Regions from separate parts of the Streptomyces sp. NPDC001492 genome, predicted to be linked through region 2. Evidence: riboswitches for the same ligand, from Rfam matches in the RefSeq annotation. Region 2 holds a riboswitch; each other region holds the start of a gene.

Region 1 (10,236 bases), on a different contig from region 2:
AGGGTAGCGGTGCCGTTGCTGCAGCACGAGCCGCAGCTGGGCGGCGGCCTCGCGGTGCGCGCCGGCCCCGGCTGCGTCGCGTGCCGCGTCGGGCCCGTAGCGGGCGATGGCGTCCTGGTCGCCGGCCTGGGCGGCGTGGTGGACGACGCGGGCGGCATCGGAACCTGGCCGGGCCACCAGGGCCGCGAGGACGTTGCGGTTGAGGTCGATGCGCCGGGCGGCGGGCACGGAGTCGGCGACCGCACGCCGGATCAGCTCGTGCCGGAAGGACACCCGGTCCGGGGTCACGGCCAGCAGCCCGCGCTGCTCGGCCGCCGCGAGGACGGTCACCGGTCCGCTCAGCAGCGCGTCGACCAGCGGGCGTTCGACCGCGGAGGGGACGACGGCGAGCTGCTCCAGTGCGTCGACGGTGGCGGGTTCCAGTCCGCGCAGCCGGGCGAGCACGGCGTCGACGACGGTCGGGGGCACTCCCCCGGTGGCGCCGGAGGCGAGGACCTCGGCGACGAAGAAGGGGTTCCCGGAGGTGACTTCGTAGACCTGAGCGGGGTCGAGCCGGCCGGCCGCGCTGAGTGTGCGGACGGCGTCGAGCGACAGCCTGGCCAGGGGCAGGCGGTGCACGCGGGGCGCGCGGGAGACCTGGCCGAGGAGGTGACGCAGGGGATGTCCACGGCTCAGCTCGTCGTCGCGGTAGGTGAGGACGAGCAGGGCGGGCAGCCGCTCCATGCGCCGGACGAGGAAACGCAGGGCGTCCAGGGAGGCCTCGTCGGCCCAGTGCACGTCCTCGACGACGAGTACCGCAGGGTGCGGGGTCACGGCCAGCTCGCCGTGCAGGGCCTCGTAGACGCGGTGGCGGTCGCCGCCCTCGGTGACGGCGCGGGCGAGTTCGGCGCCGACGCTGCCGACGAGGTCGCGGAACGGACCCATGGGGCGCCGTGGCGAGGTCGTCGCACTGTCCGACGAGCATCCGGGCCTGCCCGGGCAGCCGGTCGGGCATGGCCCTCACCAGGCTCGACTTGCCGATTCCGGCCTCGCCGAAGACGAGCACCACCGAACCGGCCCCGTCCGCCGCCTCCCGTGCGGCAGTGGCCAGCTGTGCCAGCTCGGGCTCGCGCTCGAGGATCCCCCGGTCCACGCCGCCGATTCTGCCACCGGAGCGGTGCGGGATGACGGGTCCTGCCGGGCGGATGTCACACTTCGGGCCGCCCGGCCCTCTTGAGTACGGACACATGGCGGAGACGTACGGGAGGCCTTCATGAACACCGCTGCCCGAGCAGACGCGTACGAGATCGAGCTGTCCGCGGGCACGGTCGCATACCAGGACACAGGCGGCGACGGTCCCGTACTGGTGCTGCTGCACGGCCTGATGATGGACGGCTCGCTGTGGGAGGGGCCGTTGGCCCACCTGGCCGCCGACCACCGGTGCATCGCCCCGACGCTGCCCCTGGGCGCCCACCGCCACCCGGTGCACGCGGATGCGGATCTGTCGCTGCCCGGGGTGGCGCGGCTTGTCGCAGAGCTCCTGGAGCGGCTGGATCTGCGGGAGGTGACCCTGGTGGGGAACGACACGGGCGGGGTGCTGGTGCAGTTCCTGATGGCCGGCGGGGAGGCGCGGGTCGCGCGGGCGGTGCTGGTGTCCTGCGATGCGTTCGACAACTTCCCGCCGGGGCTGACGGGCCGGACCCTGGTTCTCACCGGTCGGCTCTCACCGCGCCTGTTCGGGCTGTTCATGCAGCAGATGCGGGTGCGGGCGGTGCGCCGGCTGCCGATCGCATTCGGCCGGCTGACCAAGCGGGGCGATGCGGCCACCGCGCGCTGGATGCGCCCGGTGCTGCGGCAGCCGGCCATCCGCCGTGACGCCGTACGCCTCCTCCGCGGCGCGAACCGGGCCACCCGCCGCCTGCTCGAAGCCACGGCCGAACGTCTGCCGCTCTTCGACCGGCCCGCCCTGGTGGTCTGGGCGCGCGAGGACCGGGTGATGCCGCCCGAGCACGGCCGTCGCCTTGCCGCGCTGCTGCCGCAGGGGCGGCTCGTCGAGGTGGACGACGGCTACACGCTGCTCCCCCTGGACCGGCCGGCGGAACTGGCGCGGATCATCCGGGAGTTCGTGCGCACCACTCAGGTGCTCTGACCGGCCAACCCTCTCGACGCCTGCCGTCCCTTGGCGGGTGCAGTCTGATTCCGGCGACCCCGTACCGACCAGAAAACGCATCAGCGTGCCCACCCTTCATGACCTGTTGGCCGCCGACCCCTACCCCGGGCACGGAGTCCTGTGCGCCCGCCCACCGAGGCGCTCAGCGGCTTCGAGCACGAACCCGACCCCCCGATCCGCACCTCCCGCCTCACCACGCTGATCAGTCGCGACGGCGGACGCACCACCGTCTTCGGGGCCGCCCGACCCCGCCGGGCGGCGTGAGGCCACGTACATGCCCTGATGCCGACGTTGCCGTCCTCGTCACGAGGGTGTGAGCGGAAGGTCGTCCGTGTAGGCGTTGACGGGTGGGGAGATGCGCTCGGTGCGGTGGACGTCCAGGGCCGCCGTCGCGGACTTCGTGCCGAGCGTGCCCTTGGGGTGCCAGGTTCCGGTGACGGCCACCCAGGTGTTGGCCGGCAGCGCGGGCGCCCCGTACATGCGGACCTTGACCGACTGCGAGTCCGCCGCGCAGCACGTGAAGATGATCCGGGTGAGATACCAGCCGCCGCCCTGCCCCGCCGGGGTGACGAACCCGGTCATGCGGATGCTGCGGCCTCTGACGGCCTGCTCCCGGTCCTGCTGGACCCGGGCGGTGAAGTCGGTGAGGGTCATCGGCAGCGGGACGGTCGCGGGCAGCGGATCGAACCGCTGCGCCTTCGGCACGGCCTTGTTGTTCGCGTGCGAGGCCGTGTACGCGCCGAGGGCGGGCGGGGCGTAGAGGAGCAGGCTGAGCGCGGGCAGGAACAGCAGCCAGGCGATACGGGGTGCGGTGGAGTGGTCGTGGCCGTGTGCGTGCGCGTCGGCTTCGGGGGCCGCGCGGTCCAGCGCCGCTCCTGCCAGGCCCAGCAGCAGGAGCAGCACCCCGGAGGCGATCAGCAGGGGGCGCAGGCCTTCCTTGACGTAGCGCAGACACAGGTCGCTGAACAGGGCGGCGTGCAGCAGCCCCAGGCCGGTCAGGACCAGCAGGAGGACTTGGGCGTGGCGCTTCACAGCAGTGCGCCTCCGATCAGGACGCCCGCGGCGACGGCCACCACCGTCGTCGCGGTCGAGAAGCGCAGGGCGAAGGACCGGCCGAACGTGCCCGCCTGAAGGGCGATCAGCTTCAGGTCGACCATCGGGCCGACCACCATGAACACCAGCCGCGCGGTGGGCGAGAACCCGGTGAGCGAGGCGGCGACGAACGCGTCGGCCTCCGAGCAGACGGCGAGCAGGACGGCGAGCGCGGCCAGGAAGAGCACCGACAGCCACGGCGAGCCGGAGAAGGTGTCGAGGACCGAGCGCGGCACCGCCACGTTGAAGGTGGCCGCGGCCATGGCGCCCAGCACCAGGAAGCCCCCGGCGTGCAGGAAGTCGTGCTGGAAGCCGAGGCGGAACTCCCTCCAGCGGCTGTGCCCCGAGCGGTGGCCCGCAGGGCGGACTGCCGGTCGCAGCCACTCCTCGCGTCCCAGCCAGAGCCACAGCCAGCCCATCGCGGCCGCGGTGACGAGCGAGGCCAGCAGCCGGGCGGCGACCATGGCCGGGTTTCCCGGGAAGGCGACGGCCGTGGCGGTCAGCACGATCGGGTTGATGGCGGGGGCGGAGAGGAGGAAGGCGAACGCGGCGGACGGAGTGACACCGCGGCGGATCAGGCTGTTCGCGACCGGCACCGAGGCGCACTCGCAGCCCGGCAGGACGACGCCCGCGACGCCGGCCACCGGGACGGCGAGTGCGGGCCTGCGGGGCAGGATCCGGGTGAACAGGTCGGCCGGGACGAACGCGTTGATCGCCCCCGACAGGACCGTGCCCAGGAGCAGGAAGGGCAGCGCCTGGACGGTGATGGCCAGACAGACCGTGCGCCAGGCCGCGACGGCGGGCTGGTTCAGCCATCCGACGCCGGTGAGGGAGAGGATCGCCACCGAGCCGGCGGCGGTGACGATGACGAGGGGCAGGGACCGCCCGGTGACACGGCGCCCCTGATGGCCGGCCGGCGCGACGAGCGCCGCTTGCTCCGCCACACCAACCAGTTCATCCGTTTTATTCATATTTACTCCGGATGTCGGATGTCGTGGCGAAGATATGCCAGGATCACTCCCCTCACCGTGCGCACACGCCGCCGCGGGCGGATGAATGAACGGGACCGGCCAGAACCGGGCGGCACCCCGCAGGCTCTGACCGGCCTCGGAGGCATGCCGACCGCGCTCACCCGACCGCGACGTGATCGTTCGGGCAGGGGCGCTCGACCCCCGTCCCCGGCGACTCCGCCCGCCGTACCTGAAGGAGGGGCCGGGCGGTCGCCCGCTTGCGGCCGCGTTCATGGAGCAGCGCCAGGACGATCGCGGTGCCGACCGCGATCAGGTGCTCGCGACCGGCCAGATTGGGTACGGCGATCGACTCCCACACCATCGACCCGCCGGTGAGGGCGAACACGACGGGAGCGCGCCTGACGACGGCGAGATAGGTGAAGAGGCCCACGACGGCGGCAGAGGGTCCGGTGTCCAGCACCTGCCCGATCCCGGGCGGCAGCCCCAGCCCGCCCCAGCCCGGGCCCAGCGCGAGCATCACGCGCACCATGAGGGTGCCGGCAAGGGTGGTCGCGTAGGAGATGACGAGCGTTGCGGCCCGGCCGAGCGTCAGCTCGGCGAGGGCGAACGCGAGGAACAGGCTCGTGATCCCGCCCCACACGGGCAGATCCAGGGCCGGGACATACAGCGACACCGGCGTCCGCAGCAGGGCCAGCCACAACGGCAGGTCGCCCCTGACGCCGCCGAGCAGCCGCACCACCACCGCACCGGCCGGCCGCTGTGCCAGGGCATGGAAGAAGATGACGCCGAAGGCGGCCAGGAACGCCAGGAACAGTGCGGGCAGCCCACGACGTCTGAGCTGCCGCACCGGATCGACGACGATGGCCTGCCACTCGCCGCGCAGCGTGCGCCCGACGAACGCCGCCACCCGCCACGGCCCACCGCGTGACGGACGGTATCCACGGCCGGCCGGGTCGTCCCACGGTCCGTGGGCAGGCAGCCGGTCCGCGGCGGCGCCCGCGCGCCGCACCCCCTTGCGAAGCAAAACTCCCCCGCCTCCCGTCCATCGCCCCACCGGATGGTCGGAACGGGGCGAGGCCACCCCGGGGGAGGCTAGGCCCGGCGGCGGGGCTTCCTTCGCTTGGCGCCCTGGGAGACGTCGGAACCGGCCCTCGGGTTGCGCCCCGCCGACTTCCCGGCCGTCTTCCCCGCTGCCGGCTTGCGCCGGGTACCGGCCGAGCCGCCCGCCTTGCCCTTCGTTTCCGGTGCCGGCGCCTTGCGGCCGCGGGAGCTGTTGACGGTGCGGCCGCGGACGATTCCGATGAAGTCCTCGACCAGGTCCGTGGTCGCCTCCTCGGGCCACGCCAGGGCGACGCTCGACTCGGGGGCGTCCACCAGCGGCCGGTACGTGAGGTCCTTGCGGTGGTACAGACGGGCCAGCGACTGGGGGACGACCAGGAGGCCGACGCCCGCCGCGACGAGTTCCATGGCGTCCTCGGTGGTGGCGGGGCGCTCGAAGGCGGGCTCGCCCGGCGGCCGGTCCCAGTCGAAGACGTCGTCGAGGGGGTGGAAGAGGACCTCGTCCGCGAGGTCCGCCACGGTCACCTCGTCCGCCGCCGTGATCACGTGGTCCTTGGGGACGACGACGACCGTCGTCTCGGTGTAGAGGGGGATCGCGCTGAAGAACGTACGGTCGACCGGCAGCCGTACGAGTCCCGCGTCGGCCCCGCCGGCCCGCAGCACGCCGGATGCCTCGGCGGCCGGTACGGCGAGGAGGCTCAGCGGGATGTCGGGCAGGCGCTCGTTCCAGATCCGCGCCCACTTGGCGGGCGTCGCCCCCGGGACGTACGCGAGCCGGAACGCCTGGGATTCCTCGGAGCCTGTCACCAGGCCAGGCTACCGGCCGTGGTCGGAGGTCTCGAACACGCTCGATACCCTGGAGGGCATGAACTCGCACCAGAGCACCCAGACGATGAAGCCCGCGACCGCGGCGAAGAAGCTGGGTGTGTACCTCGATGCCACCCCCGCCGAGTTCCGGGAGGGTGTCGTCTCACGAGCCGAGCTCGACCAGCTCCAGGCCGAGCCACCCGAGTGGCTGCGCGAGCTGCGAGCGAACGGCCCGCACCCCCGTCCGGTGGTCGCGGCGAAGCTGGGTGTCTCCATCGCGGGTCTGGCCCGCGGCGGGATCACCGAGGCACTCACCACCGAGCAGATCGAGACCCTGAAGCAGGAACAGCCCGAGTGGCTGCAGAAGGAGCGCGCCACCCAGGCCGAGGTCCGCAAGGAGGCGGCGCGCATCAAGAAGCGCAACGCCGAGCGCGAGGAGCGCGGCGACGGTCCGCGGCCCTGACACGGCCTGTTCGCGACGGACGGTTGCCGTCCGGATCCACTGCGTGCACAACGCACGGATCTGACGGCCCGTCACGATGAAGGTCACAAAAGCGTATCGGACATTCCGGCCTTCAACCTTCACACGAGCCGCACAAGTTGGCTAGCGTGGCATCAGGCCGCACGAGTTCCTCCGGCGAACCCCGCCGGGACGCGCGGCCTCCGCCGAATCCGGTGCGCCCCCGTGGCAGCCGGAACCGGGGACCCAACCGAACCACGGGGTGAATCGGCCCAACTGCCCGCCCGGGCAGGGGCCGTAGGGCATGCCTTCCGGAACCGACCGCCCGAACCCGACAGCTAACTCGGTAGGCGGAGTACGGAAGGAGTACGGCTCCCATGGCGCCGGATCGACCATCGCGCACCGGAGGCATCGGCCTTCCCGGTATGCGCAATTCCGCTCTCGCGACCGCCGCCCTCACCTCGGTGGCGCTGTTCTCGCAGACCGCCGACGCCGCACCGACCACGGGTGACGAGGGCCCCAGCCGCGAGGCCGTCCGGCAGCGGGTGAGCAGCCTCTACGACCAGGCCGAGTCCGACACCGGCAACTTCAACTTCACCCGCGCCCAGTTGATGGGAGCACGGCCGCCCGCCGCCCCGCCCCGCGACCGCGGCCGCTCGGATCCGGCACTCGACTCGGTGTCCCGGCGGTGGTTCGAGGGAGCGCGTGCGTCCCTGGGCCCGACGGTTCCCGCGGTGCTGCCGGCCGACCGTACGCCGGCCCGAGGGGCGGAGCCCCGGCCCGCGCGTCCGGCGGACAGCCGCAGCGCCGCCGATGGGCCGGGGGCGAGCGTCCGGCCCGTGGCCGAGCTGCCCTCCGCGGAGTCCCGCAGGCCGGTGGCCGAGCTGACCGCCGGCCCCACGGCCGCGCTGCCCGCCATTCCGCAGCCCCGCCAGGAGGCCGCTCCCGCCCTGCCCGCGGCGGCCCCCGAGTCGAAGCAGTCCTCCCTGCGCAGGTCCAAGGAGCAGAACCAGCGCAAGATCGCGGCGGCCAGCGAGCTGCTGTACCGGTACACCGCCCGGCAGACCTCCGCGCCGCGCCCGGCCGCCCAGGCCCTGCCGTCCCAGCAGCCCTGGCAGGACCAGGGGGACCAGACCCACCGGGCGAACGAGGAGGCGTGGCGGCTGCAGCAGCCGACGGTCCTCGACACGGGCGTGACCCCGGCCGTCGGGCAGCTCATGCAGCCGTCCGTGCTCGACACCGGCATGTACCCGACCGGTGAGCAGCTCATGCAGCCGTCCGTGCTCGACACCGGCGTACCCGCGGTCGAGGAGCGGATCATGCAGCCGTCCGTGCTCGACACGGGCGTCACCCCGGCCGCGGACTGGCGTGCGCAGCCTTCTGCGCTCGACACCGGCACACCCACGGCCGAGGAGTGGCGCACCCAGCCGTCCGTCCTCGACACCGGCGTCACCCCCGCCGCGGACTGGCGTGCGCAGCCTTCTGCGCTCGACACCGGCACACCCACGGCCGAGGAGTGGCGCACCCAGCCGTCCGTCCTCGACACCGGCGGCATACCCCAGGCCGGGGGTTGGACCATGCAGCCGTCCGTGCTCGAGACGGGCGTGCCCGCCGCCGGCAGCTCAGCCGTCACCAAGGCCGACAGGGCGATCGACTTCGCCCGTGCCCAGATCGGCAGGCCGTGCCTGTGGGGTGCGGTCGGGCCGGAGTCGTACGACAACGCCGGACTCACCCAGGCCGCCTGGCGGGCCGCCGGGGTCACCCTGCCACGCACCACCTACGAGCAGGCGAGCGCCGGCACGGTGATTCCCCTCGCCGAGAGCCGCCCCGGAGACCTGATCTTCTTCAACGACAACTTCAGCCACGTCGGCATCTGCACCGGCAACGGCCTGATGATTCACGCGCCCGGCCCGGGCGCGGTCATCCGCGAGGACTCGGTCCACTACGCCGGTGAAGCCGCGGTCCGTATCGCCGTACGTCCCGCGTGAGGTCAGGAACGCCGGTCGGGGCGTGACACCGACAGCTCGATCAACAGCGAGGCCGCCGACGGAAGTCGGCGGCCTCCTTGTTGTTCCTCACACGTACGGAGATTCCGGTGGACGGGGGCCTCACCCCGCACGGTGGCGTCAAGTCGATCTCGGATGCGATGCGTGCGAACCCGCCCGTGCCGGAGTGAGCCGTGCGGGGCCGCCGGTCCCCCGCGCCGGCGGCCCCGCACGGCGTGGGGGACCGATGGCCGCCCCAGGCCCTGTCGCCGGGACTCCCCCGCTGCGGCTGCCGTGGCGCCGATGTGCTGGAGTGTCCGAGAACGTCGTTGTTGCTCGAGGGTGCTCGCATGCAGTGTCGGGCAGCGGACGGCGTCGCCGGTATGGGTACAACTGCGTACGCGGCGCACGAGCGGAGAAGAACGTGGCACAGGTGCCGGGCGGGGCCCACGAACGCATGCTGTCGGTGGCCGTCGCCGCCCTCAACGAGCGCGAGCCGGATCGGCTGTGGCCGCTGCTGGCGAGCGCCCTGCCCGGCCTGTGCGGCGGCGAGACCCTGATCTACAAGCTCGACGACTGGAACGAGGCCCGGGGCACGGTCGGCATGCCGTCCGAGGTCGCCGTCGCGTTCGACGGGCTCGGCAAGGAGGATCTGGGCCTGCTGCGGGCGGGTTTTCCGTTCGCGGACCACTACGCGGCCGGGCCGGACCGGACTCCCCGCACGGCGCGCGAGGCGGCCGGTGCCGCATGGTCCGCGAGCCCGACCGCGCGGCTGATCGGCGACATCATGGACGCGGACCACGTGCTGGCCGTACCCCTGCCGCAGACGACGACGCCGATCACGGGTTGCATGATCTACCGCTCCGGTACGGACTTCACCGACGACCACGTCCGCGTGGCCCGGCAGTTGCAGCCGCTGCTGGCGGCGGTGGAGCAGCAGCGGCAGCTCCTGGAGCGCTGGCAGCGGACGGCGGCCCCGGACACCGCCGACGGACCGGCCGCGGACTGCCCGCTCACCCCCCGGGAGACGACCGTCCTGCTGCTGCTCACGGACGCGCTGACGGCGGCCGCGATCGGCCGGCGGCTCGGCATCTCGGACCGTACGGTCCACAAGCACGTCGAGAAGATCTACCGCAAGCTGGGCACCCGCGACCGCATCAGCACGGTCCTGCGGGCGCAGCAGCTCGGGTTGGTGCCCACGCCGTGACCCCAGGTCGCGCAGCAGGGCGATCTCGGCCCCGTGGTGCAGGACCTCCTGGTTGACCCACCACACGATGTCGGCGAAACGCTCTTCCGCGTCGCTGCCGTGCGGATACATGCAGTGGCCGACCGTGTCGAGTGCCGCGTCCCCGCTGACGAGGTAGTCGTCCCGGCTGAGGCTGTGGCCGCCTGCCGTGTGGTCGGCGCGGAGGGTCAGCATCTCGCCGAGGTGGCTCGGCCGCCGTGCGAGGGCGGTGGCTGGCGGTGGCCAGGGGTGCGGGTAGGGCGCGGCGTCGCGTCCCCGGTCCCCGTCTGCGGGGCCGGCCAGCAGGGTGGCGCGCGGTCCGGGCCCGTGTGCCCGTCGCCGTACCGACCAGCAGTCCGGCACCGGCTCCCAGACACACGGCGCAGGCATGAACCGACGGGTTAGCCTGGCACGACCGGCGCACACCCCGCCTCTCCTTTTCCAGGGGCAGGTCTTTTCCGGCGAACGGGTTCCCGACGACAGGGAGT
Region 2 (10,236 bases):
GAGCTGCCGGTCGATGGCGTCCTCCAGGAGGTGCGTCGCCGCGATGTACGCGCGCCAGGCGCGCTGCTCCTTCTCCGTGAGCCAGCGAGTCGTCATGTGACCAGTGTAGGTTTGTTTCAAACTTTAACCAAGCGTCCCGATCGCAGCCGTCGTCCCAGCCCGTCCGCCGCCGAGAGTGAGAACGTCCGATGCCGTACCCGTACGTCCTGCTGTCCGCCGCCGTCTCCCTCGACGGCTACCTCGACGACACCGGCCCCGAGCGCCTCCTGCTCTCCAGCCCGGCGGACTTCGACCGCGTGGACGAGGTCCGTGCCTCCGTCGACGCGATCCTCGTCGGCGCCGGCACGATCCGCGCCGACAACCCCCGTCTGCTGGTCAACTCGCCCGAGCGCCGTGCCGCCCGCGTGGCCGCCGGACAGCCGGAGTACCCGCTCAAGGTCACGGTCAGCGGCTCCGGCGACCTGGACCCGGACGCCCATTTCTGGCACACGGGCGGCGAAAAGCTCGTCTTCACGACCGACAAGGGCGCCGAGCGCGCCCGCGCCCTGGGCATCGCCGCCGACGTCGTCCCGCTCGGCGCCGACCTCGACTGGCGCCGCCTCCTGGAGCATCTGCACGCGGTACGCGGTGTGCGGCGCCTGATGGTCGAGGGCGGCGGCACGATCCACACCCAGCTCCTCCAGCAGGGCCTCGCCGACGAACTCCAGCTGGTCCTGGCCCCCCTCTTCGTGGGCGACCCGGACGCGCCCCGCCTCTTCGGCCCCGGCGCCTACCAGTCCGGCCGCCTGCGCCTCACGGAAACCCGCCGTATCGAGGACGTGGTCCTCATGCGCTACGAGCCCACGGCCCCCGGCACCGGCCCGCTCCCCACCGCCGCCGACCACCACTGGCTGGCCCTCGCCTGCGAGCTTGCGGCCGAGTGCCCGCCCTCGCGCACGGCCTTCAGCGTCGGCGCGGTGATCGTCGCCGCCGACGGCACGGAACTCGCCCGCGGTCACTCCCGCGAGGGAGACGACCCGGTCGTCCACGCCGAGGAGGCGGCCCTGGCCAAGCTGGACCCGGCCGACCCGAGGCTGGCGACGGCGACGGTCTACAGCAGCCTGGAACCCTGCGCCCACCGCGCCTCCCGCCCCAAGCCCTGCGCACGGCTGATCCTCGACGCGGGGGTACGCCGGGTGGTCACGGCCTGGCGCGAGCCGGACACGTTCGTCGCGGGGGCGGACGGGAGCGGGCTGCTGGCGGGGCGGGGGGTCGAGGTGGTCGTACTGGAGGAGCACGCGGGGCGGGCAAAGGCGCCGAACGATCATTTGTTGGGGTGACATTTCGCCGCCGGTCGGCATCTTCCAGCCCGTCCGGCGTGTGAGGACGAGGCCGTTCAGGCCGCAGAGCGGGGGTCTGGGGGCGGCAGCCCCCAGCACCGCCCGCCACAACCACCGCGCACCGGCCGATCGGCCCAACAGATCCTGCGCCCGACCTCCGGGAGGGCGACCCTGACCGTACCGGCCGGAGGCGATCGCGGAGGTAGAGCCAGTGAGGTCAGTTCCCAGACGTGCGGCGGCAGTTCTCCTCGTCCTCCTGCTGACGGCGCTCGTCGCCTCCTGCGGCACCGACCCGGGCACCCGCACCATGGCGAGGGCGCTGCCCCCGGGCACATCGTTCACCCACCCCGGTGTCCTCGTCAGCCAGGCCCAGCTGGACGTCGTACGCAAGAACGTCATCGCGGGCAAGCAGCCCTGGCTCCAGGCGTTCCTCGACATGCGGGACAGCAAGTACGGCTCGTACAAGTACACGGCCCAGCCGACCGCGGTCGTCAACTGTCCCTGGGGCGGCAAGGGCGCGAAGGGCTGTCTGGAGGAGCGGCAGGACGCCATCGCCGCCTACACGCAGGCCCTCCTGTACAGCGTCACCGGCGAGCGACAGCACGCCCTCAAGGCGCGGGAGATCATGGACGCCTGGTCGGCGCAGCTGAAGCGGCACACGGCGCAGGACGCCCAGCTGCAGTCCTCCTGGGCCGGGTCGACCTGGGCGCGGGCCGCGGAGATCGTCCGGTACGCACCGGGCGCCGGCTGGCCCGCCGACCGCGTACGGCGGTTCGCGGCCATGCTGCGCACCGCCTACCTTCCCGAGGTCACCAGGGACCTCCCCGACTACAACGGCAACTGGGACCTCGCGATGACCGACGCCGCCATCGGGATCGCCGTCTTCACCGACGACCACAAGACCTTCGACGCCGCCGTCAAACGCTTCCGCGGCCTGGTGCCCGACTACTTCTACCTGCGCAAGGACGGCAAGATCCCGCTCACCCCGGCCGGCTCCGACGCCAACACCGTGCAGAAGCTGGAGACGTACTGGTTCAAGGAGACGAAGTTCGAGGACGGGATCGCGCAGGAGACCTGCCGCAACTTCAAGCACGTCGGCTACTCCCTCGCCGCCACCGCGCACATCGCCGAGACCGCCTGGCACCAGGGCGTGGACCTGTACGACGACGTCAAGGACCGGCTGAAGGCGGCCCTCGACTTCCACGCCCGCTACGAGATGGGGGAGAAGCCCCCGCGGTGGCTGTGCGGCGGCAGGGTCGTCGGGAACATGGGTCCCGACCTGGAGGTCGTCCTCAACCATCTGGAGAACCGGCTCGGCACCCCCGTCCCGGCCGCCCACAAGCTGGTCGAGCAGACCCGCCCGGCCGGCACCGACGACCTCTTCGTCTCCTGGGAGACGCTCACCCACGCGGACAACCCGGCCGCCTGACGCAGGCCCCGCGCACCCCAAAAAACACAGGTGAACCAGGGCGGACGTAAACCCTGGCGCAGACAGCCCCGCGGATGGCGTATGCTGGTTACACAACGACGCGGGGTGGAGCAGCTCGGTAGCTCGCTGGGCTCATAACCCAGAGGTCGCAGGTTCAAATCCTGTCCCCGCTACTCAAGGCTCAGGGCCGGAGTCCAGTCACTGGACTCCGGCCCTGAGTGTTTCCCCCGGTCGGGCCATCCGGCTCGCCCCGCGCCGCCGTCCCGGGAAACCTTGAGGGGTGGAGCACGAGGGGCCGATCTCATACGCACGCACCTTCGTGCGGCTGCTCCCGGCGCTGCTGATCGTCGGCGGGACCTGCTACGACTACCTCACCCCGTCGCGGTTCACGGCGGGCCCCCTCTTCACGGCCGCACCCCTGGTCGCCGCCCCGCTCTACTCGCGCCGGGGGACGGTCCTCACCGGCGTCGCGACCGTCCTGGTCGTCACCGCGATCCACGCCGAGGTGGGCATCCTCCTCCAGGTCGAGGCGGTGACCGAGCTGGCCACCGTGTCGACGGTCTCCGTGCTGGCCGTCCTCATCAACCTCCTCGTCCGCCGCAGCCGCGAGGAGCTCGCCTCGCAGCGCGAGATCGCCGAGGCCGCCCAGCGCGCCGTGCTGCCCGAGCCCGCCGAGCGGATCGGCGGGTTCGCGATCGCGGCACGGTACGAGGCCGCGCAGGCGGACGCGTCCATCGGCGGCGACCTGTACGCCGTGCAGGACAGCCCGCACGGCGTACGGCTGGTCGTGGGCGACGTACGCGGAAAGGGAATGGGGGCGGTGGCCGCCGTGGCCGTGGTCATCGGGGCCTTCCGGGAGGCCGCCGAGCAGGAGGCCACGCTGGAGGCGGTCGCGCAGCGGCTGGACCGGGCGCTGGAGCGCGAGGCGACGCGGCGGGCGGGGATCGAGCTGTTCGAGGGGTTCACGACCGCCGTGCTCGCCGAACTCCCGCACGGCGAAGGCGTCGTACGCATCGTCACCCGCGGCCATCCGCCCCCGCTGCTGCTGTGCCCGGACGGCACCGTGCGCACCCTGCACGCCCGCGAGCCCGCCCTGCCGCTCGGCATGGGCGGGCTCGGGAGTTGGCCCGACCGCGCCGAGGAGACCGCGTTCCGCAGTGGGGCCACGCTGCTGCTGTACACCGACGGGCTGTCGGAGGCGCGGGACGAGCAGGGGGTGTTCTTCGAGCCCGCGGAACGGCTCGCCGGCCGGGTCTTCCACGACCCCGCGGCGCTGCTCGTCACCCTCGCGCGGGAGGTGCGCAGATACGCCGGTGAGGCCATGGCGGACGACATGGCGCTGCTCGCCGTACGACGGCCCTGACCGTCTTCACACTTCCTTCCCGTAGGTGACCGGGTGTGATCAGGTGAACCCACTCCGCATAACAACTGACATACGGTCAATACTTGTGGGGTTTCTGAGGTGCGGTCAACTCGCCCGTTTTTCGCCGTTCATGCGCCGTACGTCCAGGTCGGAAAGGTTAATGATCAAGCGGAACACCTTGGAATCGGCACCCCGGGTCTATTAACGTTCGATAACGCAGCGCGGTCGTCCCAGCCGTCACAAGAGGCGGCTCCGTGCGCACGCGCCGAATCCCGCAAGGGAACCGGGGAACCACCACCCTGGGGTGAATCGCGCTGATACAGCCGTGGCAGCACGGCAGGTATACGCGCGTAGGAGACCTTCCTGCTCCGAACCCGTCAGCTAACCCGGTAGGCGAGAAGGAAGGAAAGGAGCACGCCCACGTGGCGTCCAACCCGCCTGCCCCACAAGCCCCGTTCGTGCCGAGCACCGAGCCCTTCGGCTTCGCCGTCCGACGCACCGACGAGGGCCCCTGGGAGGAGTGGAATCCCACCGAGGACTCCCTCGCCCCGGTACGCGGCCGGCACCGCGTCGCCAAGCAGCGCGGCGGGGGACTCGCCCGCAGCTCCACGGTCCTCGGCGTCGGCGTCATAGCCGCCGTCGGCGCGGGCGGCATGGCCAGCGCCAACACCGGCAAGCCGCCGGTGTCGATCTCCATGCCCGATCTCGCCTCCGTGGGCCATGTCTTCGACGGCGGCTCCGACGCCCCCAAGGGCTCCGCGACCGCGCTCAGCGATGTCGCCACCACGTCCGCAGGCACCGCGCAGGGCGCCGGTGAGGCGCTGCGCGACCGGATCATGGCGCAGGCCGAGTCGCAGCAGGTCCAGATCGACAGCAAGAGCCAGGCGGCCACCGAGGCGGCCCTCGCCCAGCAGGTCGACGACGCCGCCGCCAAGGCCGAGAAGGAGGCCGCGGCCAAGGCCGCCGCCGCGAAGGAGAAGGCGGAGGCGGCCGCCAAGAAGGCCGCCGAGGCCGCGAAGCTCGCCGAGCTGGCCAAGCAGTTCAAGCTGCCGGTCGTGTCGTACACGATCACCGGCACCTTCGGTCAGGCCGGCTCCATGTGGTCCTCCGGCTACCACACGGGCCTCGACTTCGCCGCCCCCACGGGCACGCTCATCAAGGCCATCCACTCCGGCACCATCACCCAGGCCGGCTGGGCGGGCTCGTACGGCTACCGCACGATCCTCACCCTCGACGACGGCACGGAGCTCTGGTTCTGCCACCAGTCGTCGATCAGCGTCAGCGTCGGCCAGAAGGTCGGCACGGGTGACGTCATCGGCCGCATCGGCGCCACCGGCAACGTGACCGGCCCGCACCTGCACCTCGAGGTCCACCCCGACGGCCAGGACACCGGCATCGACCCGATGACGTGGCTGCGCAGCAAGGGCCTCAACCCCTGACACCGGTACGTTCTCCGTCCGTACCCGGAGTGCCGTAGTCCGCTTGTTTACGGGATCTTTGCGCCCGCTGCGGAAGACCGGCCTCCGGGGCGGACGTTGACGTCTGGCATGACTTCTCCTTCTCTGCGCAAGCTGGGCTCCTCCGGCCTCGAGGTCTTCCCGCTCTCCCTCGGCGGCAACGTCTTCGGCTGGACCGCCGACGAGGCCACCTCCTTCGCCGTGCTCGACGCCTACACGGCCGCCGGCGGCAACTTCGTCGACACCGCCGACTCCTATTCGTCGTGGGCCGAGGGCAACCAGGGCGGTGAGTCCGAGACGATCATCGGCAAGTGGGTCAGGGCGCGCGGCAACCGCGACGACGTGGTCATCGCCACCAAGGTCAGCCAGCACCCCGAGTTCCAGGGCCTGTCCGCGGCCAACATCAAGGCCGCGGCCGAGGCCTCCCTGCGCCGCCTCGGCACCGACTACATCGACCTCTACTACACCCACTTCGACAAGCCCGAGGTGCCGGTCGAGGAGATCGTCGGCGCCCTCGACGAGCTGGTGCAGGCCGGCAAGGTCCGGCACATCGCCGCGTCCAACATCTCGCCCGACCGGCTCCGCGCCTCCCTGGAGTTCTCCGACCGCGAGGGCCTGGCCAAGTACGTGGCCCTGCAGCCGCACTACAACCTGGTCTCGCGCGACACGTACGAGGGCGAGCTGCAGGACCTGGCCGCGCGCTACGGTCTGGCCGCCGTCCCGTACTTCTCCCTCGCCTCCGGCTTCCTCACCGGCAAGTACCGGCCCGGCACGACGGTCGACAGCCCGCGGGCGGGCGGCGCGGCCAAGCACCTGGAGTCCGAGCGGGGGCAGCGGGTCCTGACCGCCCTCGACGAGATCGCCCAGGCCCACGACGCCCCGGTCGCCACGGTGGCCCTGGCCTGGCTCGCGGCCCAGCCGACGGTCGCCGCCCCGATCGCCTCCGCGCGGACGGTGGAGCAGCTCCCGGCACTGCTCGCGGTGGGCGAGCTGACGCTCACGGACACCGAGGTCGCCCGCCTGACGGAAGCGTCGGCCTGACCCCCCTGGTCCTGTGACTGGCCTCAGGTCCTACGACCGGTACGGGTTGTACGCGGGATTCGGCACCGCCGGGTACCCGTACGCCCCGTACACCGGCCAGGGCGGCGCCGCCACCGGCACCGGGGGCGCCGTCATCCGCGCCGCGTGGTCCAGCGCCGGGCGTGCCACCTCCCGGCGCCGCCACAGCTCGTCCAGCAACTCGCGTTCCCTGACGACGAAGTCGGCGCCGGCGCGGCCACGGCGCCCCCGGTGCCGCAGGAAGGCCAGCGAGGTCGCGTACGCCTCGTACCGGGCGACCTCGCATGCGGCGGGCTTGCCGAAGTGGCGGGCGGCGTGTTCGCGGGCCAGCCGGCGTGCCCGCATCGAACCGAGGGCATAGGGCTCCGCGGGGGTGAGCCAGCCCGCGACGGCGTAGGCGGGCAGTTCCTCGCGCACGGTGCGCAGTTCGCGCTGGCGGGTCCAGATCACCAGCCACGTCAGCAGGCCGAACGCGGGCACCATGAAGGCCGCGTACACCGCGAAGAAGCCGTACTCGCCGAAGTCCGAGGAGCCGTTCCAGATCGCGTGCATGCTCATCGCGAGCAGCAGGCCGAAGAGCGGGACGAGGACGCGCCGCAGGTGCTGGCGCTCCGCGGAGAGCGCGGCGATGCCGAAGCCGATGCCGGTGAGCACGGTGAACAGCGGATGCGCGAACGGGGACATGATGATGCGCACGAAGAACGTCGCCGCGGTGACGGAGGCGATGCCGCGGTCACCGGTGAGCTGGTCGGTGCCGAAGGCGGTGCCCAGGTAGAGGATGTTCTCGGTGAACGCGAAGCCGGTGGCGGTGACCCCGGCTATGACGACGCCGTCGACGATCCCGGTGAAGTCGCGTCTGCGGAAGAGGAAGACGAGCAGCACGGCGGCCGCCTTCGAGGACTCCTCGACTATGGGCGCTATGACGGTCGCGCCGAGGGTGTCCGCGCTGGACGGGTCGGCGGTCGCCGTCGCTATCCACTTCGTGGCGAAGCTGTTGGCGACGATCGCTATCAGCGCCGCCGCACAGGCCCCCCAGGCGAAGGCGAACAGCAGGTTGCGCCAGGGGCCGGGGGCGACGCGGTCCAGCCAGCGGAACGCGGCTATGAGAAGCGGCACGGGCAGCACGGCCAGCCCGAGCCCCACCAGGAACCCTTCGGTGCCGGTCTGTTCGCGCACCAGGGCGAGGATGACGAGCCCGGAGAGCGCGAGCAGGGTGATGAGCGCGCCGTACCGGACCGCTCTGCGCTGCCACCAGTGAGCGTGCCCGAGCGCACCGCCGGCCGGGCCGCCGGGGTGTGGCGGATGCGTCGGGTACGGGGGAAAGGTGGCCACGGCATTGACCCTAACGAGGGAGGGCGCCGCCCGCGACGGTACTTCGGATTGCCCGCAGGGCCGTGGGGCTTCAGGCGCCGGTGGGGGGCTGGTTGTGGTGCTGTACGCGACGGAAGAGCAGGTCGTTCACGACATGTCCCTTGTCCAGTCCCTGGCCCTCGAAACGGGTCAGCGGCCGGAAGTCGGGACGGGGCGCAAAACCGCCCTCCGGCTGCGTGTTCTCGAACTCCGGATGCGCCGTCAGCACTTCGAGCATCTGTTCGGCGTACGGCTCCCAGTCGGTCGCGCAGTGCACGATGCCGCCGGGTCTGATCCGGGCCGCGGCGAGGTCGAGGAACTCCGGCTGGATCAGCCGCCGCTTGTGATGCCGCTTCTTCGGCCACGGGTCGGGAAAGTAGACCCGCAGCCCGTCCAGCGCATCCGGGGTGAGCATCTCGCGCAGCAGGATGATCGCGTCCCCGTTGGCCACGCGGACGTTGGACAGCCCGTCGTGGTCGGCGAGGTTGAGCAGGTTCCCCTGCCCCGGGGTGTGCACGTCCACGGCGAGGATGTTCGTCTCCGGGTCCGCGGCGGCCATCTGCGCGGTGGCCTCACCCATCCCGAACCCGATCTCCAGCACGACGGGATTGCCGTTCCCGAACAGCTCGCCGAGATCGAGGGTCCGCTGCCCGTCGATGTCCAGCCCCCACTTGGGCCACAGTCGCTGCAGCGCATCGGCCTGCCCGGCGGTCACCCGGCTCCGCCGCGGCTGAAAACTCCGGATCCGGCGCTCGAAGTGCGACCCGGCAGGATCAGCCTTCGGCCCGTCCGGGAACCGTGGCTCCCCCTTGGTCCGGGTATGCCGGACGGACACTCCGGGGATGTGCGGCACGTGATCGCCGGGGCGGGGGGCTTCGGGGGTGTTGAGGGAGTCAGACACAGTGGGGTCGATTTTACGGGGCGCAGGCACCTCTCAGTCCGGGGTGCCACTTCTCGGCGCCGGTCGGCAATGCCAGCCCGTCCGGCGTTTGAGGACGAGGCCCCTCAAGGGCCGAAGCGGGGGTCTGGGGGCGGCGGCCCCCAGGGACGGCGGCCCGCCCCCGGGCAACCTCACACCGCCGCCAGCATGGCCAGCGCCCGCCCAGCCACCTCCCGCCCGATCGGCAGCGAAGCGGTCGCCGCAGGCGAGGGCGCATTCAGCACATGCACGGCCCGAGCCCCCTCCTTGATCAGAAAGTCGTCCACCAGCCCCCCGTCCCGCAGCACCGCCTGCGCCCGCACCCCCGCCGCGGCCGGTACCAGATCATCCGCGGTCACCGCCGGCAAAAGCCGCCGCACGGCCGTGGTGAACGCCGCCTTGGACACCGACCGCGCCAGCTCACCGGCCCCGTACCGCCAGTGGTGCCGGGCCATCCGCCACGCCCCAGGCCAGGCGAGGGTCCGCGCCACCTCCCGCGGCCGTACGACCCCCCAGTCATATCCCTCCCGCGCCAGCGCAGGCACCGCGTTCGGCCCGATGTGCACGCCGCCGTCGATCCCGCGCGTGAGGTGCACACCGAGGAACGGGAACGCCGGGTCCGGCACCGGATACACCAGCCCGCGCACCAGATCGGGGCGGGCCAGCTCGTAGTACTCGCCCCGGAACGGCACGATCCGCATCTCGGGGTCGTCCCCGGTCAGCCAGGCCACCTCGTCGCAGTACAGCCCGGCGCAGTTCACCAGCACGCGCCCGCGGACGACCTCACCGCTCGTCGTCCGGACGGCCACCCCGAGCTCCGGGCGCCGGTCGATTCGCTCGACCCGCGCCCCGTACCGGATCTCCGCCCCGGACGCCTCGGCCAGCTGCCGGGCGACCCCCACGAAGTCGCATATCCCGGTCGTCCCGACGTGTATGGCGGCGAGCCCGCGCACCTCCGGCTCGTACTCCTCGATCTGGGCGCCGCCCAGTTCCCGTACCGGAATGCCGTTCTCCCGGCCGCGCTGCACCAGGGCGTGCAGCCGTGGCAGCTCGTCCTTCTCGGTCGCGACGATCAGCTTGCCGGTGACGGCATGCGCGATTCCGTACTCCGCGCAGAACTTCACCATCTCGGCTGCGCCCCGCACCGCGTACCGCGCCTTCAGGGAGCCCGGGCGGTAGTAGATCCCGCTGTGGATCACCCCGCTGTTGCGCCCCGTCTGGTGCCGGGCCGGCCCCGGCTCCTTCTCCAGCACGGTCACCCGCGTCCCCGGCGCGACACGCGTGATCGCGTACGCCGTGGACAGCCCGACGATGCCACCCCCCACCACCAGCACATCACA
Region 3 (10,236 bases), on a different contig from region 2:
CCGGAACGGACTCGGCGGCCGATCGCAGCGCCTCCGCCAGCTCGGCATCCCCCGGTGACTCCTCGCCGATCGCCGGGATCGCGGTCACCACGACCGCATCGCACGAGTCGTCCCCCAGGGCCCGCAGCAGAGCCTGGTGGAAGTCCTCCGCCGAGGCCCCGGTGGTGAGGTCCAGCGGCCTCAGCGGCCTGAGCCCCTCGGAGACGCATGCGTCGTACGTGAGCAGCCCCAGGGACTCGGAGTTCCCCAGGATCGCCACCCTCGGGCCGGCCGGCAGGGGCTGCCGTGCGAGCAGCAGGCCCGCGTCGACCAGCTCGGTGATCGTGTCCACGCGGATCAGGCCGGCCTGTCTGAGCAGGGCGGACACCGTCGCGTGCGGCAGCCGTGTGGCCCGTACGGCGTGTCCCTGGGGGGCGGATCCGGCGCTTTGGACCACGACCAGGGGCTTGGCGGCGGCCGTGCGGCGGGCGAGACGGGTGAACTTGCGGGGGTTGCCGATGGACTCCAGATACATGAGCACGACATCGGTGTCCGGGTCGTCGTACCAGTACTGGATCAGGTCGTTTCCGGAGACGTCCGCGCGGTTGCCGGACGACACGAAGGTGGACACACCCGTGACCCCGGTGACGCCGCCGCCGCGGCGCTGCAGCCGGGACAGCAGCGCGATGCCGATGGCGCCGGACTGGGCGAACAGGCCGATCCGGCCGGGGCGGGGCATCTCGGGGGCGAGGGAGGCGTTCAGCCGTACCTCGGAGGACGTGTTGATGATCCCGAAGGCGTTCGGCCCGATGATCCGCATGCCGTACGTGCGCGCGTGCCGCACGAGTTCGCGCTGGCGCTCGCGCCCTTCGGGCCCGCTCTCGGCGTACCCGGCCGAGACGACGACGAGTCCCTGCACACCGTGCTCGCCGCACTCGGTGACGGCCTCGGGGACGTGCTCGGCCGGCACGGCGACGACCGCGAGGTCGACGGGTCCGTCGATGTCGCGGACAGTGCGGTGGGCGGGGACGCCGTCGAGTTCCTTGACGTCTTCGGGGAGCGCCTTGTTCACGGCGTACAGCGACCCGGTGAAGCCGGCGTCCCGGATGTTGTCGAGGATGCTGCGGCCCACACCTCCGGGGCTGCGGCCCGCGCCGACGACGGCGACGGAGCCGGGCACGAGCAGCCGCCGTACCGACCGCGCCTCGGCACGCTGCTCACGCGCGCGCTGGACGGCGAGGGAGCGGTCGGTGGGTTCGAGGTCGAACCCCAGGCGTACGACGCCGTCCTCGAAGCTGCGCTTCTGGGTGTACCCGGCGTCCGTGAACACCTTGATCATCTTGTTGTTGGCGGGCAGCACCTCGGCGGCGAAGCGGCGGATGCCGCGCTCCCGGGCGACCGCGCCGATGTGTTCGAGGAGGGCGGAGGCGACCCCGCGCCCCTGGTGGGCGTCCTGGACGAGGAAGGCGACCTCGGCCTCGTCGGCCGGAGCCGACGCGGGCATGCCGTCGGCACCAATGCGGTCATAGCGTACGGTGGCGATGAACTCGCCGCCGACCGTGGCCGCGAGTCCCACCCGGTCCACAAAGTCGTGGTGCGTGAAGCGGTGGACGTCCTTGGCGGACAGACGAGGGTAGGGCGCGAAGAAGCGGTAGTACTTCGACTCGTCCGAAACCTGCTCGTAGAAGCTGACCAGGCGCTCGGCGTCATCAACGGTGATGGGGCGGATGCGCGCGGTGCCGCCGTCGCGCAGCACCACGTCGGCCTCCCAGTGGGCGGGGTACTCGTGCCGGTCCGGCGAGGTCTGCATGGGCCCCAGAGTACGGCTCGCGTCCGACAACGGCGCGAGGCAGTCTGTGGAGAACACGGCAGTCCGCAGAGAAGAGAACAAGGACGGAAGTCGGGCCGAGGCCGCGGCCCGACCGCCCACCCCGGACGGAACACAGAACCGCTCCGGAGACGCTTCACGTGTGGGAAACTGGTCTAGACAACCCTGAGACACTGAAGGGCAGCATCACATGGCTGAGCGCCGCGTCAACGTCGGCTGGGCCGAGGGCCTTCACGCCCGCCCCGCTTCCATCTTCGTCCGGGCCGCCACGGCCGCAGGTATCCCGGTGACGATCGCCAAGGCCGACGGCAACCCCGTCAACGCGGCCTCCATGCTGGCCGTTCTCGGCCTGGGCGCCCAGGGCGGCGAGGAGATCGTCCTCGCCTCCGAGGCCGAGGGTGCCGACGTCGCCCTCGACCGGCTGGCGAAGCTGGTCTCCGAGGGTCTCGAGGAACTCCCCGAGACCGTCTGATCACGGCACCACAGAAGGGCTCGTCCGAATTGCCGGGCGAGCCCTTCGCATTTCCCGCACCTAGGTGGTGCAATTTCCGGTCGCGGGCAGCAGAAATAATGCCCCGCGAATTGTTCTCTCTTTGTATACGGCGCCCGTGTTAATGCCGCAGGCCCGACATGTTTACGGCATGTTGCGAGTTCCTCACACCGTTCGCCCGCTCCGGGCCGCCGAACCGCAGCCGGTGCACCGCGCTCGAGCGCTCGGTATGCAGGGTGGTCACCGCCCGCGCGCGCTCGCTGTCGCCACGGGCCACGGCGTCGACGATCGCGCCGTGCTCCGCCCAGGACTCCACGGGGTTGGCGGGTGCCTCCACGGCGTACATCCAGGCGATCTTGTGGCGCAGCTGGGTCAGCATCGACGCCAGCGCGGGGCTGCCGGAGGCCTGGGCGAGCGTCTCGTGGAACCAGCCTCCCAGGGAGCGCAGATCCTCACTGTTGCCCCTCCTGGCCCGCTCCTGGCCCAGTCTGACCAGGCCGCGCAGCACCTTGAGATGGGCGTCGGTGCGCCGCTGGGCGGCCCGGGAGGCGCCGAGCGGCTCCAGGAGCATGCGCATCTCCAGCAGGTCGGCGGCCTCCTGCTCGGTCGGTTCCGCGACGCACGCGCCCGCGTGCCGCCGGGTCACCACGAAGCCCTCGGCCTCCAGGGTGCGCAGGGCCTCGCGCACGGGGACACGCGAGACTCCGTAGCGGCGCGCGAGGAGTTCCTCGGTGAGCCGGCTGCCACGCTCGTAGACACCGGCGACGATGTCGTCCCGGATCGCCGTGCACACCGAGTGCGCCGGAATACGCATGACCGACCTCCGACTTAATCCCCGTGAAACGTCGATGATTGACGTGTATCGGTGACTCTATTGCACGGAGCCGGAATTTCCGACGGCGGGCCGGAATCCATGGATATTTTTTGGACAGCGGGGCGGCAGAAACACCGAAAGCCCCGGCTCGGGAGCCGGGGCCTCAAGAGGGGTCTTGCGACCTGTCGTCAGACGTTCACGCCGTGCGAGCGCAGGTAGGCGACGGGGTCGATGTCCGAGCCGTACTCGGGGGTCGTACGGGCCTCGAAGTGCAGATGCGGTCCGGTGGTGTTGCCGGTCGCGCCGGAGAGGCCTATCTGCTGGCCCGGGGTGACCGTCTGGCCCACCGAGACGCCTATGGACGACAGATGGCCGTACTGGGTGTACGTGCCGTCCTGCATCTTGATCACGATCTGGTTGCCGTAGGCGCCGCCCCAGCCCGTCTGGACGACGGTGCCGGAGCCGACCGCGTGGACGGCCGTGCCGCTCGCGGCGTGGAAGTCGATGCCGGTGTGGCTGCCGGAGGACCACAGGGAGCTGCTGGCCCGGTAGCCGGTGGAGACGTACGAGTTCGAGATCGGCGCCACGAAGGTGTTGAGGCGCTTGCGCTCGGCCTCGCGCGCGGCGCGCTCCTTGGCCTCGCGCTCCTGCTTGGCCTTGGCGGCGGCCTTCTGGCGTGCCGCCTCCTGGGCCGCCTTCTTGAGCGCGGCCTCCTCGGCGGCCTGCTTCTGGGCGTCGGCCTGGGCGTCGATCCTGTCGGCGATCGTGTCGCCGATGGCGATGACGGGGGTGAGGCCGGTCTGCTCGACGGAGGTGTCGGCGGCGAGCGCGGGGGCTGCCAGGGTGCCGATGACGCCGGTGGTGGCGAGGGCCGCGACCCCGGCGGCGCGGGTGGTGGTGCGGTGCATCCGTGTGGGGCGACGGTGCTTCCCGGTGGCGCGCGTGAACGCCATGTGGTGGCTGGTCCTTTCCTTCCCTCTCGCCTACCGGGTTAGCTGACGGGTTCGGAGCAGGAAGGTCTCCTACGGACCCCCTCGCTGCACGCGCGGGCGTCCGATTCACCCCAGGGACTGCGGTGGGTCCCCGGCTCCCCTGGCTCGCGCCGTACGGGGACTCGGCGATGGCTGTCCGGTGCCGCGGGTGCGGCGCGGTGCCTGACGGACAGCCCGGAAGACGCTAAGCGGGAGCACTTTCAATCCCCAAACGGATCACGCCTTTTGTAGCGCATGCCACAGGGCAGACAGGCAACCTCTCCCGCAATCCGGACATTAGGGGGCCCTGGTGACGCATCAGTCACCAGGGCCCCTACGCGCGCGTGCCGCTGAGGCAGCCTCTACTCGGCTGTCACGACGGTGACTTCGCCGATCCCGAGGGCCTCGACGGGCTCCTTGATCTGGGCCGCGTCACCGACGAGAACCGTCACCAGACGGTCCACCGGGAAGGCGTTCACGGCCGCCGCGGTGGCCTCCACGGTGCCGGTCTCGGCGAGCTGCCGGTACAGCGTCGCCTGGTAGTTGTCGGGCAGGTGCTGCTCGACCTGGTCGGCCAGCGTGCTGGCCACGGCCGCCGCGGTCTCGTACTTCAGCGGAGCCACACCGACGAGGTTCTGTACGGCGACGTCTCGCTCGGCGTCGGTGAGCCCGCCCTCGGCGAGCGTGCGCAGCACCGTCCACAGGTCCTGGAGCGCCGGGCCGGTGTTCGGGGTGTCGACGGAGCCGCTGATGGCGAGCATCGCGGCACCGGAGCCGTCCGGGGCGGACCTGAGGACCTGGCTGAACGCGCGCACACCGTAGGTGTAGCCCTTCTCCTCGCGCAGGACGCGGTCCAGGCGGGAGGTGAGGGTGCCACCGAGGCAGTACGTGCCGAGCACCTGGGCGGGCCACACGCGGTCGTGCCGGTCGGCGCCGACGCGGCCGATGAGCAACTGCGTCTGTACGGCGCCCGGACGGTCGACGATGATCACGCGCCCGGTGTCGTCGGCGGTCACCGGCGGCACGGGGCGGGGTTCGGCCTTGGTGCCCGTCCAGGCTCCCAGGGTGTCGCCGAGCAGGGCGTCCAGCTCGATGCCGGAGAGGTCGCCGACGACCACCGCGGTGGCGGTGGCGGGCCGGACATGGCGGTCGTAGAAGGCGCGTACGGCCGCCGCGTCGATCTTCTCGACCGTCTCCTCGGTGCCCTGGCGCGGGCGCGACATGCGCGAGGTCGCCGGGAACAGCTCCTTGGAGAGCTCCTTGGCGGCACGGCGCGAGGGGTTGGCCAGCTCGTGCGGGATCTCGTCCAGGCGGTTGCGGACCAGCCGCTCGACCTCGCTGTCGGCGAACGCGGGCGCCCTGAGGGCGTCGGCGAGCAGACCGAGCGCCTTGGCGAGACGGGAGGCCGGGACCTCCAGGCTCAGTCGTACGCCCGGGTGGTCGGCGTGCGAGTCGAGGGTGGCTCCGCAGCGCTCCAGCTCGGCGGCGAACTCCTCGGCGGAGTGCTTGTCGGTGCCCTCGGAGAAGGCCCGCGCCATGATCGTGGCGACGCCTTCGAAACCGGCCGGCTCGGCCTCCAGGGGCGCCTCGAGGAGCACCTCGACGGCGACGACCTGCTGGCCGGGGCGGTGGCAGCGCAGGACGGTCAGGCCGTTGTCGAGCGCGCCGCGCTCGGGGGACGGGAACGCCCACGGCTTGGCCTCGCCCGCCCGGGGCTGCGGGTGGAACTGCATCGTGGCGAGCTCGGTCACTTGGCCGCCTCCTCGTTCTGGTCGGTGGCTTCCACCGTGGCTTCGGACTCGGGGTCTTCGGGGAAGTCCTCGTCCTGGGTGTGCTCCGCGGACTCGGGCGAGAGCGGCTCGTAGACGAGCACCGCGCGGTTGTCGGGCCGCAGGCGTGCCTTGGCGACCTCCTGGACCTCCTTGGCCGTCACCTCCAGGACGCGCTGGACGGCGGTGAGGGCGAGCTGCGGGTCGCCGAACAGGACGGCGAACCGGCACAGTTCGTCGGCGCGGCCCGCGACCGTGCCGAGCCGGTCCAGCCACTCGCGCTCCAGCTGGGCCTGGGCGCGCTCCATTTCCTCGGCCGTGGGGCCCTCGGCGGCGAACCGGGCGAGTTCCTCGTCGATGGCGGCCTCGATGACCGGCACCTCGACGTCACCGGAGGTCTTCACGTCCAGCCAGCCCAGGGAGGGCGCTCCGGCCAGCCGCAGCAGACCGAATCCGGCCGCGACGGCCGTACGGTCGCGCCGTACCAGCCGGTTGTAGAGGCGGGAGGACTCGCCGCCGCCGAGGACGGTGAGCGCCAGGTCGGCGGCGTCCGCCTCGCGCGTGCCGTCCTGCGGCAGCCGGTAGGCCGCCATCAGGGCGCGCGCCGGGACCTCCTCCTCGATGACCTCGCGCAGCTCCTCACCGATGATCTCGGGCAGCGTGCCGTCGCGGGGCTCCGGCTTCCCGTCGTGCGGGGCGATGGATCCGAAGTACTTCTCGACCCAGGCGAGCGTCTGCTCCGGGTCGATGTCGCCGACGATCGAGAGGACGGCGTTGTTGGGCGCGTAGTACGTGCGGAAGAACGCGCGCGCGTCCTCCAGGGTCGCCGCGTCCAGGTCGGCCATCGAGCCGATCGGCGTGTGGTGGTAGGGGTGGCCCTCCGGGTAGGCGAGGGCGGTCAGCCTCTCGAAGGCCGTGCCGTACGGCACGTTGTCGTAGCGCTGCCTGCGCTCGTTCTTGACGACGTCCCGCTGGTTCTCCATGGACTCGTCGTCGAGGGCGGCGAGCAGGGAGCCCATCCGGTCGGCCTCCAGCCAGAGGGCGAGCTCCAACTGGTGGGCGGGCATGGTCTCGAAGTAGTTGGTGCGCTCGAAGCTGGTGGTGCCGTTCAACGAGCCGCCGGCGCCCTGCACGAGCTCGAAGTGGCCGTTGCCCTTGACCTGTCCGGAGCCCTGGAACATCAGGTGCTCGAAAAGGTGAGCCAGGCCGGTACGTCCCTTGACTTCGTGGCGCGAGCCGACGTCGTACCAGAGGCACACCGCCGCGACCGGGGTCAGGTGATCCTCCGAGAGCACCACGCGCAGGCCGTTGGCCAGGCGGTGCTCGGTCGCTGTCAGGCCCCCGGTGCCTGCCTGGTCTGTGGCCGTGTGACCCATGGGCATGTACGTCCCTTCGCCTCGCGGATGCGGTGGTTCTAACCGCGGTTTTCCTGCCGGTCCTGCCACTGTATGCAAGCGCGCAGATCGTCGGCGAAGTTCCCGGACCACATACGCCCACAGCGGATCGCGTAGCCTGCGGGCAGCCGCGGCGAGGTAGGCCCCGCCCACCGGCCGGGACCGCCGAGACAGGGTCCTGGACCCGCGTTGTCAGTGCCGCGGTCCACAATGGTCCGCGACAGATACCGTTCACGCTTCAGCATGAGCGAGCCGAAGGGGACGTGAGCGACCCGTAGGCGAGCAGCCAGAAAAGAGGAGCCGGCAGCGATGGCCCGCCGCAGCACGAAGACCCCGCCGCCCGACGACTCGTTCGAGGAGCGCATCCTCGACATCGACGTCGTCGACGAGATGCAGGGCTCCTTCCTCGAGTACGCGTACTCGGTCATCTACTCCCGAGCCCTGCCCGACGCCCGCGACGGCCTCAAGCCGGTCCACCGCCGCATCGTCTACCAGATGAACGAGATGGGGCTGCGCCCCGACCGCGGCTATGTGAAGTGCGCGCGCGTGGTCGGCGAGGTCATGGGCAAGCTGCACCCGCACGGCGACGCGTCGATCTACGACGCCCTGGTGCGCATGGCCCAGCCCTTCTCCATGCGCGTTCCGCTCGTCGACGGCCACGGCAACTTCGGCTCGCTGGGCAACGACGACCCGCCGGCCGCGATGCGGTACACGGAGTGCCGTCAGGCCCAGGCGACGAGCCTGATGACGGAGTCGATCGACGAGGACACGGTCGACTTCACGCCCAACTACGACGGCCAGGAGCAGGAGCCGGTGGCGCTGCCCGCCGCCTTCCCGAACCTGCTGGTGAACGGCTCCTCGGGCATCGCGGTCGGCATGGCGACGAACATGCCCCCGCACAACCTCTCCGAGGTCATCGCGGCCGCCCGCCACCTGATCCGCTACCCGAACGCGGATCTGGACACCTTGATGAAGCACGTCCCGGGCCCCGACCTGCCCACCGGCGGCCGGATCGTCGGCCTCTCCGGCATCCGGGACGCGTACGAGACGGGCCGCGGCACCTTCAAGATCCGCGCCACGGTCGAGATCGAGACCGTCACCGCCCGCCGCAAGGGCCTGGTCATCACCGAACTGCCCTTCACGGTCGGCCCGGAGAAGGTGATCGCCAAGATCAAGGACCTGGTCGGTTCGAAGAAGATCCAGGGCATCGCCGACGTCAAGGACCTCACCGACCGCGCGCACGGCTTGCGCCTGGTCATCGAGATCAAGAACGGCTTCGTCCCGGAGGCCGTCCTGGAGCAGCTGTACAAGCTGACGCCGATGGAGGAGTCCTTCGGCATCAACAACGTCGCACTGGTGGACGGCCAGCCGCTCACCCTGGGGCTCAAGGAGCTCCTGGAGGTCTACCTCGACCACCGCTTCGAGGTCGTGCGCCGCCGCAGCGAGTTCCGCCGCACCAAGCGCCGCGACCGTCTGCACCTGGTGGAGGGCCTGCTGACCGCCCTCGTCGACATCGACGAGGTCATCCGGCTGATCCGCTCCAGCGAGAACAGCGCGCAGGCGAAGGAACGCCTGATGGAGCGCTTCTCCCTCTCGGAGATCCAGACCCAGTACATCCTCGACACACCGCTGCGCCGCCTGACCAAGTACGACCGCATCGAGCTGGAGTCGGAGAAGGAGAAGCTGAACGCGGAGATCGCGGAGCTCACCCGGATCCTGGAGTCGGACGCGGAGCTGCGCAAGCTGGTCTCCTCCGAACTGGCCGCGGTGGCCAAGAAGTTCGGCACCGAGCGGCGTACGGTCCTGCTGGAGTCCTCGGGTGCCCCGGCGGCCGCCGTACCGCTGCAGGTCGCGGACGATCCGTGCCGGGTGCTGCTCTCCTCCACGGGCCTGCTGGCCCGCACGTCGAACGGCGAGCCCTTCCCGGAGGACGCCGACGCCCGGCGCGTGAAGCACGACGTGATCGTCTCGGCGGTCCCGGCGACGGCACGCGGCGAGATCGGCGCGGTGACCTCCTCCGGCCGCCTCCTGCGGATCAACGTCGTCGACCTTCCCCAGCTGCCGGACACGGCGTCGGCGCCGAACCTGTCGGGTGGGGCGCCCCTGTCGGAGTTCCTCTCCCTGGAGGACGACGAGACCGTGGTCTGCCTGACCACGCTGGACGAGTCCTCCCCCGGTCTCGCCCTCGGCACCGAGCAGGGCGTCGTCAAGCGTGTGGTCCCCGACTACCCGTCCAACAAGGAGGAGTTGGAGGTCATCACGCTCAAGGACGGCGACCGGATCGTGGGCGCGGTCGAGCTGCGCACCGGCGAGGAGGACCTGGTCTTCATCACGGACGACGCGCAGCTGCTGCGCTACCAGGCCTCACAGGTCCGTCCCCAGGGCCGTCCGGCGGGCGGTATGGCGGGCATCAAGCTCACCGAGGGCGCGAAGGTCATCTCCTTCACGGCCGTCGACCCGGCGGCGGACGCGGTGGTGTTCACGGTCGCGGGCTCACGCGGCACGCTCGACGACTCGGTCCAGACGACGGCCAAGCTGACCCCGTTCGACCAGTACCCGCGCAAGGGCCGCGCCACCGGCGGGGTGCGCTGCCAGCGGTTCCTGAAGGGCGAGGACTGCCTGTCCCTGGCCTGGGCGGGCGCCGTCCCGGCCAAGGCGGCGCAGAAGAACGGCACCCCGGCCGACCTCCCGGAGATCGACCCGCGCCGCGACGGCTCGGGCGTGTCCCTGGCCAAGACGGTGGCGGTGGTGGCGGGTCCCGTCTAGGCCGGCGGCTCGGCGAGATCCTCTTCCGGATCCTGTGCATAGCGCAGGACGCCCCACATACCGTGCTCGTCGGCGGTGTGCGGGGCGTCGCTGTTGCACGCCGCCAGCTCCTTGCCGAGGGCGGGCGCGTCGATGCCTGAGCCGATGAGAACCAGCTGGGTGAGGCGGGCATCGCCCGGCGCCCAGGGCTCCGGGTAGAACCGGAGGAAGCGCCCCACCGCGTGC

The links. Region 2 has a riboswitch for cyclic di-AMP ahead of ACWC1K_RS38075 (M23 family metallopeptidase). Riboswitches for the same ligand answer to the same signal wherever they lie in the genome.
Region 1: another riboswitch for cyclic di-AMP. It lies ahead of ACWC1K_RS13890 (C40 family peptidase); the one in region 2 lies ahead of ACWC1K_RS38075 (M23 family metallopeptidase).
Region 3: another riboswitch for cyclic di-AMP. It lies ahead of ACWC1K_RS22180 (M23 family metallopeptidase); the one in region 2 lies ahead of ACWC1K_RS38075 (M23 family metallopeptidase).

Annotation. Positions count from the first base shown of each region.
Region 1 is NZ_JBSFHW010000009.1:20,592-30,827, reverse strand. It holds gene ACWC1K_RS13935 (ATP-binding protein) at 1-924, opposite strand, end outside; partial or broken gene ACWC1K_RS13930 (AAA family ATPase) at 986-1,228, opposite strand; gene ACWC1K_RS13925 (alpha/beta fold hydrolase) at 1,253-2,128, shown strand; gene ACWC1K_RS13920 (hypothetical protein) at 2,270-2,413, shown strand; gene ACWC1K_RS13915 (TIGR03943 family putative permease subunit) at 2,453-3,181, opposite strand; gene ACWC1K_RS13910 (permease) at 3,178-4,212, opposite strand; gene ACWC1K_RS13905 (hypothetical protein) at 4,370-5,119, opposite strand; gene ACWC1K_RS13900 (LysR family substrate-binding domain-containing protein) at 5,305-6,078, opposite strand; gene ACWC1K_RS13895 (DUF5997 family protein) at 6,137-6,541, shown strand; cyclic di-AMP (ydaO/yuaA leader) riboswitch at 6,733-6,907, shown strand; gene ACWC1K_RS13890 (C40 family peptidase) at 6,964-8,526, shown strand; partial or broken gene ACWC1K_RS13885 (3-oxoacyl-ACP reductase) at 8,610-8,714, shown strand; gene ACWC1K_RS13880 (LuxR C-terminal-related transcriptional regulator) at 8,948-9,730, shown strand; partial or broken gene ACWC1K_RS13875 (DinB family protein) at 9,734-10,138, opposite strand.
Region 2 is NZ_JBSFHW010000041.1:17,304-27,539, reverse strand. It holds gene ACWC1K_RS38100 (MarR family winged helix-turn-helix transcriptional regulator) at 1-96, opposite strand, end outside; gene ACWC1K_RS38095 (dihydrofolate reductase family protein) at 189-1,319, shown strand; gene ACWC1K_RS38090 (alginate lyase family protein) at 1,627-2,748, shown strand; tRNA gene ACWC1K_RS38085 (tRNA-Met) at 2,848-2,921, shown strand; gene ACWC1K_RS38080 (PP2C family protein-serine/threonine phosphatase) at 3,029-4,111, shown strand; cyclic di-AMP (ydaO/yuaA leader) riboswitch at 4,365-4,522, shown strand; gene ACWC1K_RS38075 (M23 family metallopeptidase) at 4,534-5,550, shown strand; gene ACWC1K_RS38070 (aldo/keto reductase) at 5,659-6,609, shown strand; gene ACWC1K_RS38065 (PrsW family intramembrane metalloprotease) at 6,640-7,959, opposite strand; gene trmB (tRNA (guanosine(46)-N7)-methyltransferase TrmB) at 8,030-8,878, opposite strand; gene lhgO (L-2-hydroxyglutarate oxidase) at 9,049-10,236, opposite strand, start outside.
Region 3 is NZ_JBSFHW010000017.1:47,917-58,152, forward strand. It holds gene ACWC1K_RS22165 (bifunctional acetate--CoA ligase family protein/GNAT family N-acetyltransferase) at 1-1,789, opposite strand, end outside; gene ACWC1K_RS22170 (HPr family phosphocarrier protein) at 1,998-2,279, shown strand; gene ACWC1K_RS22175 (GntR family transcriptional regulator) at 2,419-3,111, opposite strand; gene ACWC1K_RS22180 (M23 family metallopeptidase) at 3,300-4,064, opposite strand; cyclic di-AMP (ydaO/yuaA leader) riboswitch at 4,077-4,241, opposite strand; gene ACWC1K_RS22185 (M16 family metallopeptidase) at 4,445-5,833, opposite strand; gene ACWC1K_RS22190 (M16 family metallopeptidase) at 5,830-7,227, opposite strand; gene ACWC1K_RS22195 (DNA gyrase/topoisomerase IV subunit A) at 7,555-10,011, shown strand; gene ACWC1K_RS22200 (CobW family GTP-binding protein) at 10,008-10,236, opposite strand, start outside.